Regions from separate parts of the Bacillus sp. T-10(2022) genome, predicted to be linked through region 1. Evidence: riboswitches for the same ligand, from Rfam matches in the RefSeq annotation. Region 1 holds a riboswitch; the other holds the start of a gene.
What was found. Region 1 has a riboswitch for glycine ahead of gcvT (glycine cleavage system aminomethyltransferase GcvT). Riboswitches for the same ligand answer to the same signal wherever they lie in the genome.

Region 1 (3,803 bases):
TGATAAGATTTTCCTCCATTTGAACCGCCAGCTTATAAAGCTCCCAATTTCCCCATGGACCGTCATTTTCCATCTTTTGCAGAAACTCGTCATTCCATTCAGAATTAAAGGATATATTGATTTTCATAGAAATAACTCCCTCTTAAATCATAATTTCCTTAATAAAAGGTCAAAACCCGAACATTTCATATGTGAAGTAAGAAAAATATTTCTCTTCAAAAGATATTGCAGAGATAAGTTTCTTAGGGTAGGATATAAGTATATTTAGAAAATTCCAATTTCCAAACGCTACAAAGAATCTTTGTACATCGATTTTGCAGTTCGCGTTTTCTTAGTATGGGCTTTAGGCTCCTAATTTATCCAAAATTACTGAAGGAGACCGATCAAACGGTTTCTGAAGTTTCAGGAGAATTGGCAGAGAATGCATTCCACGATGATCAGGGGTTTTACCGATGCTTGGTGGCTTATTGGCTTCCTTTCATTGGTAGACCATTTATATGCGGGTGAAGATAAGGGGAGAGACTACGGATGTAGCGCCGAAGGAGCAAACTTAGCAGTGAATCTCTCAGGCAAAAGAACTCTTATTGGACGCAACTCTGGAGAGCGCCGCCCATTTTGGGACGGCCACCAAAGGGGAAAACCTATTACATAGGTAAACTTTCAGGTTTCAGGACAGAGAAAAAGCTCAAACGGGCTTTCTCTGTCCTTTTTTGTGCTTTTTTCACATCATGAATCAGGATATCTGATGCGTAATGACAAGAAGCTTTTGATAATGAAGCCAATTAATTTTAAAAAATCTGAAGGGGGTCATTTTTTGACCAATTTAAAAAGAACACCACTATTTGAGGTTTATCGTGAATACGGAGGTAAAACGATTGATTTTGGCGGCTGGGAACTTCCTGTCCAATTTTCGGGTATAAAGGACGAACATGAAGCCGTACGTACAAAAGCGGGGTTATTCGATGTTTCCCATATGGGAGAAGTCGATGTTAAGGGTCCCGGGAGCCTTTCCTTTTTACAGAAGATGCTGACTAATGATATATCAAAGCTGAAACAGGGTGGTGCCCAATATACCGCCATGTGTTATGAAAACGGAGGCACGGTTGATGATCTCATCGTGTATAAAAGGGCTGAGGATGACTATCTGCTCGTGGTCAATGCAGCGAACACAGAAAAAGATTTCAATTGGCTGCAAGCTCATTTAACGGAAGATGTCCAAATTAAGAATGTATCTAGTGACTATACACAGCTGGCACTTCAAGGACCATCTGCAGAGAAGATTTTACAAAAACTATCGGGAAATACTGCTTTAAATGAAATTGGATTTTTCAAGTTCAAGGAAAATGTCATGATTAACGGTATCTCCACGATGGTATCCCGTACTGGATACACTGGTGAGGATGGCTTTGAGATATATAGTGACAGTGAAAATGGTCCTGCCCTTTGGAAGGCGATTATGGATGCCGGAAAGGAAGAGGGGGTTCAGCCGATTGGTTTAGGTGCTCGTGATACCCTGCGTTTTGAAGCGAAACTGCCGTTGTATGGGCAGGAGCTTTCAGCGGACATCACCCCGATAGAAGCCGGGATTGGTTTTGCAGTAAAAGTGGATAAGGAAGTTGATTTTTTCGGGAAAGCCGTTCTTGCTGAGCAAAAGGAGAAAGGAGCTCCCCGCAAGCTTGTGGGAATTGAAATGATTGACCGTGGCATTCCACGTCATGGGTATAAGGTCTACAGCGGTGATAAAGTCATTGGTGAGGTCACGACCGGTACCCAATCACCAACGTTGAAGAAAAACGTGGGTTTGGTACTTATCCATAAGGAATTTTCGGTGCTGGATGCGGAAGTCGAAGTGGAAATCCGTTCCAAACGTTTGAAAGCCGTTATAATACAAACACCTTTTTATAAAAAACCACGTAAATAGAGGGGAATGGTCATTAGATGAAACATCGTTATTTACCCATGACAGAGCAAGATAAACAAGAAATGCTGAAAGTGATAGGTGTATCCACTGCTGAAGAACTTTTCAATGATATCCCTGAAAGCGTTCGTTTTCAAGGAGAATACGATATCAAGCCTGCTAAATCGGAACCTGCATTAATGAAAGAATTATCAAGGCTTGCTGCCAAGAATGCGGATCTTAAAAACTATGCTTCCTTCCTTGGTGCGGGTGTCTATGACCATTATGCACCGATCATCGTCGATCATGTTCTATCCCGTTCTGAATTTTATACGGCGTATACACCTTATCAGCCTGAAATTTCACAGGGCGAGCTTCAGGCCATCTTTGAATATCAAACGATGATATGTGAATTGACGGGCATGGATGTGGCTAACTCCTCCATGTATGACGGCGGAACAGCGCTGGCTGAAGCAGCCATGCTTGCTTCAGGACAGACACGACGCAAGAAGATTCTCATTTCAGGAGCCGTTCATCCTGAATCAAAAGAAGTCGTGAAGACCTATGCGAAAGGGCAACGCGTGGAAGTGATCGAAATTCCTTATAAAGACGGTGTGACGGACTTAGCTGCTTTAAGGGAATTGGCGAATGAGGACATTGCAGGAGTGATCGTGCAATATCCAAACTTTTTTGGCCGCATCGAGCCATTGAAAGAAATGGAAGAAATCATTCATGGAGTCAAGTCGATGTTTATCGTTTCAAGTAATCCGCTTGCATTGGGAGCTTTGACATCTCCTGGTGCACTTGGTGCAGATATCGTAACGGGGGATGCTCAGCCATTCGGCATTCCAGCGGCATTCGGTGGACCTCATTGTGGATATTTTGCCGTTACTAATAAACTTGTTCGGAAAGTTCCGGGCCGACTCGTCGGTCAAACGGTGGATGAAAATGGAAAAAGGGGATTTGTACTGACGCTTCAAGCTCGTGAACAGCACATTCGCCGTGACAAAGCCACATCCAACATTTGTTCCAATCAAGCTTTGAATGCCTTGGCAGCTTCTGTTGCAATGACCGCGCTTGGTAAAAAGGGTGTCAAAGAAATGGCCGTGCAAAATATTCAAAAGGCGCATTATGCGAAAAAAGCAATTATGGCAAAAGGGGTGGAAGTGATATTCGACGGTCCTTCGTTCAATGAATTTGTCATTAAACTGCCTGCTTCGTTTTCAGAAATCAATAAAAACCTTTTTGAAAAAGGGATGATCGGCGGCTTTGATTTAGGGACGGTTTATCCTGAGCTGAAAGACCATATGCTGGTTGCGGTAACTGAACTTAGAACAAAAGAAGAAATTGATGCACTTGCGCAGGAATTGGGGGATCAACATGAATAATAAAGATCAATCACTCATTTTTGAAATCAGTACTTCCGGTCGAATCGGGTACAGTCTGCCAGAAATGGATGTTGCAACTATTCCGCTCGAAGAAATTCTTCCTGCCGACTACATCCGTGAAGAAGAGGCAGAGCTGCCTGAGGTGTCCGAACTGGATATCATGCGTCACTATACAGCACTCTCCAAACGGAATCATGGGGTGGATTCGGGTTTTTATCCGCTGGGTTCATGCACGATGAAATATAACCCGAAAATAAATGAAAACGTGGCACGCTTCAACGGCTTTGCCCATATCCATCCATATCAAGATCCGGCTACCGTACAGGGAGCATTGGGCCTATTATTTGATTTGCAGGAACACTTAACGGAAATCACCGGGATGGACCAAGTGACATTACAGCCTGCAGCAGGTGCTCATGGTGAGTGGACAGGGTTAATGATGATTCGCGCTTTTCACGAAGCGAATGGCGATACAGAACGGACGAAAGTGATTGTACCTGATTCTGCACACGGTACGA
Region 2 (3,803 bases), 2.5 Mb from region 1:
TTTGAAGAGCGTATGCCTAAAAATATCGATAGAAGTAAGAATGCTAAAATGATTAAGAGAGCAATATTCATTCCTGGTCACCTTCCCGATTCCTGGGATCCAGCTTATACATGATGCCCAGTATGGCAGAGGTAAGGACCACCCACATAGCCATCCAGAACATATTGAAAGGCATCCCTAATACATATGGTTCTATTTTATTAACAAAAGGCAGAAATCCTAGTATGCCTATAAAAGGAACTAGAGTAAGAATATATATAATCTTCATAAACAAACCCCTCCGTTTTAATAAAGTGAAACGCCCACCAATGGGGTTTATTCTTCAATGCCACTGATGGATGGGTGAACCAAACCGGAATGAAAAATTCATACATGACGGAAAAGGTCCGATAATATATATTAGCTTACACTATTTTGATATAAAATTTAATGCAGTTGCCTGATATATTTGAGCAACTGTGCGCAGACAGCCGAACCCTGATATGTTCATAAGACAGATAAAGCCTTGAATTCATAGTGAGTTCAAGGCTTTTTTCCTTTAGCTATCTTTTTTTCCGATAGTTATATAGTATCACCAAGAGTATGAACCAGAGTGGGGTCAAGAGCAGTGATAGTCGTGTAGCTTCAGCGAATAGCATAACAATAAGGATGAACAGGAATAATCCTAAAATGGCGTAATTGACAAAGGGTGTAAAAGGAGCCTTGAAAGTCGATTCGGCTCTTAGGTCAGGCCTTGTTTTCGAATATTTGATATGGGAGATCAAGATAATGCTCCATACCCATATGAAACAGATGGCACTGATGGTCGTCACGACAGTAAATGCCTGTTCCGGTATCAGCTTGCTTAATAATGCCCCTATTGATACAACGATTGTGGATGTTAATAAGGCATTGCCCGGAACCGCCTGTTTATTTAATTTTTCCAGTTTAGCAGGGGCTTCGCCATTCCTGCTTAACGTATAAAGTATTCGGCTCGTTGAAAATAAACCGCTGTTGCATGCAGAAGCAGCGGAAGTCAAAACGACGAAGTTGATGATCCCTGCAGCGACAGGAATGCCGATTAACGCAAAGACCTCTACAAATGGGCTGCTCGTGGCATCCAGTTGTGTCCATGGGTTGACGCAGAGAATGACGAATAGTGCACCAACATAGAAAAGTAAAATCCGGACAGGGATTTTATTGATGGCAGATGGAATGTTCTTTCTCGGGTTTGCCGTTTCTGCTGCGGAAACCCCGACCAATTCGACACCGACAAATGAGAAGACGACCAGTTGTAAAGATAACAGGAATCCGGAAATGCCATTGGGGAACATGCCCCCATGATTCCATAGGTTGGTTAGGGAAACCGTTCCGGTATTGGTATTGAAGCCGATGATCAAAAGGATGATTCCCACGATGATCAAGGCGATGATCGTAATTACTTTAATGATGGCAAACCAGAATTCCAATTCACCAAATAACTTAACGGTCAATAGGTTCAATCCTAAAAGAATGACCAGGCATATTAGAGCCGGAATCCATTGAGGGATATCGAACCAATATTGTATATAGACGCCGACAGCTATGATATCGGCCATTGCGGTCATAATCCAACAGAACCAATATGTCCAGCCTGTCACGAAGCCGGCCCATGGACCGACATATTCGGTTGCAAATTCAGTGAATGATGCATACCCTGCATTGGATAAGAGCAATTCACCTAGTGCCCTCATCACAAAAAACAAGGCAATCCCTATTATAAGATAGGAAAATAAAATAGAAGGACCTGCCAATTGTATGGCTTTTCCGGAACCTAAAAATAATCCGGTGCCAATGGTTCCTCCTATTGCAATCAGTTGTACATGTCTATTTTTTAAATCTCTTTTTAATTCTTGTTTAGCCAATTCCTACGCCCCCGTTTTTTTATTGTCTTGGTAGTGAATGAGTTTACCTGCATGGTCTTGGAGAGAGGGACGTGATTTTTTCGTCCAGCTTGCCTTTCCCATTGGTTTTAAAGCTGTTGTTTTTAGTCCAACCACAAAATGGACAATAAAAAAAAGAGATTGGATAATACCAATCTCTTAAAGGGTTCAGAATAACAATTTTATCATTCGTTACTCTTCTGTCCTTTTGCCTGAGATTGTGAATCCTTCGGCGCTGCATCTTGTACAGTCTCTCCAGAAGCTGCTCCTGCTATAGTGTCATCCATAGCATTCATCGCTTGCTTGTATGCGGTTGTGAATAAATGTCGTCAGTGATAATCTACCACTGCTGAATCATTCATTATGCTTATAAAATAATATTGGAATTCTATCATCTATTTTTCGGTAGGTCAACAAGTTTTTTTGAAGTGAAAAAGGCAATATCTGCAGTTTTATAGTGATCTTAATTTTTATTAAGGTACTTGAAAAATTTATTTTTTGGATGATCACTATTATGAAATATTGATCATCATTTTTTTGAAATGATATTTTTAGATTAGGGAAATTGCCAAGATATATTTGGCAACTGTTTATTTCAAAAATACAATTGTATTTTTACAGAATATTTACTATTATAAGATAAGAAAACATAATTGAAGTGTTATTGATATTTTTTCTTCGATAGAGCATTTCTAATCGCAATAATTAATAGAGAGTCGTTCGTGGTAAGGATAGAAAAGCATTACCGATATTGCATCTGGGGGAGTTAAACATGTCGAACAAGGAATTAAAGAGAGGGCTGGAAGCACGTCACATTCAAATGATAGCTTTGGGCGGAACCATCGGTGTCGGGTTATTCATGGGATCGGCGAGCACGATCAAATGGACCGGGCCCTCTGTAATGCTTGCTTATGCCATCGCAGGTATTTTTATATTTTTCATCATGCGTTCCATGGGTGAGATGCTTTATTTAGAACCGACTACAGGTTCATTTGCAACCTTTGCGAGCAGCTATATACATCCTTTGGCAGGTTATATGACTGCTTGGAGCAATTGGTTTCAATGGGTAATCGTCGGAATGTCCGAAATCATCGCGGTTGGGTTGTATATGCAATATTGGTTCCCGGAGTTACCGGCCTGGATACCAGGTGTGGTCGCCATGGTCATCTTGGGGGCGGCCAACCTCATTTCCGTCAAATCCTTCGGGGAATTTGAATTCTGGTTTGCGCTTATAAAAATCATAACGATTGTATTGATGATCGTTGCCGGCGTTGGCCTTATCTTCTTTGGAATAGGGAATGGCGGGGATGCGATTGGATTATCGAATCTTTGGGAAAATGGCGGCTTCTTTACGGGAGGCTGGACAGGATTCTTCTTTGCGCTTTCCCTTGTCGTGGCATCCTATCAAGGCGTTGAGCTTATCGGCATCACAGCCGGAGAAGCGAAAGACCCAACGAAGACCGTAACAAAAGCGATCCAATCAATCATATGGCGCATATTAATTTTCTATATTGGCGCCATATTCGTCATCGTGACAGTCTTCCCTTGGGATCAACTGGATGACTTAGGCAGCCCATTCGTTTCAACCTTTGCAAAAATAGGTATCACAGCAGCAGCAGGAATCATCAATTTTGTCGTAATCACTGCGGCAATGTCTGGATGCAACAGTGGTATTTTCAGTGCAGGGCGTATGCTTTACACACTTGCATTGAATGGCCAAGCTCCGAAAATCTTTGCTAAAGTATCTAAAAATGGAGTGCCGGCATATTGTACGATCGCTGTACTTTTAGGATTGGGCATCGGGGTTATCCTGAATTACCTTGCACCGCCGCAATTATTCCTTTATGTGTACAGTGCGAGTGTATTGCCCGGGATGATTCCATGGTTTGTCTTACTGATCAG

Region 2: it holds a riboswitch for glycine, as region 1 does, so the genes downstream of both, OSJ91_RS03270 (amino acid permease) here and gcvT (glycine cleavage system aminomethyltransferase GcvT) in region 1, are expected to answer to the same signal.

What each region holds. Positions count from the first base shown of each region.
Region 1 covers NZ_CP113518.1:3,775,434-3,779,236, reverse strand. The annotation lists gene OSJ91_RS18415 (DEAD/DEAH box helicase) at 1-127, opposite strand, end outside; glycine riboswitch at 504-591, shown strand; glycine riboswitch at 595-678, shown strand; gene gcvT (glycine cleavage system aminomethyltransferase GcvT) at 815-1,921, shown strand; gene gcvPA (aminomethyl-transferring glycine dehydrogenase subunit GcvPA) at 1,939-3,285, shown strand; gene gcvPB (aminomethyl-transferring glycine dehydrogenase subunit GcvPB) at 3,278-3,803, shown strand, end outside.
Region 2 covers NZ_CP113518.1:685,372-689,174, forward strand. The annotation lists gene OSJ91_RS03260 (sodium:solute symporter family protein) at 1-71, opposite strand, end outside; gene OSJ91_RS03265 (DUF3311 domain-containing protein) at 68-268, opposite strand; gene OSJ91_RS03270 (amino acid permease) at 543-1,883, opposite strand; glycine riboswitch at 2,092-2,170, opposite strand; gene OSJ91_RS03275 (amino acid permease) at 2,674-3,803, shown strand, end outside.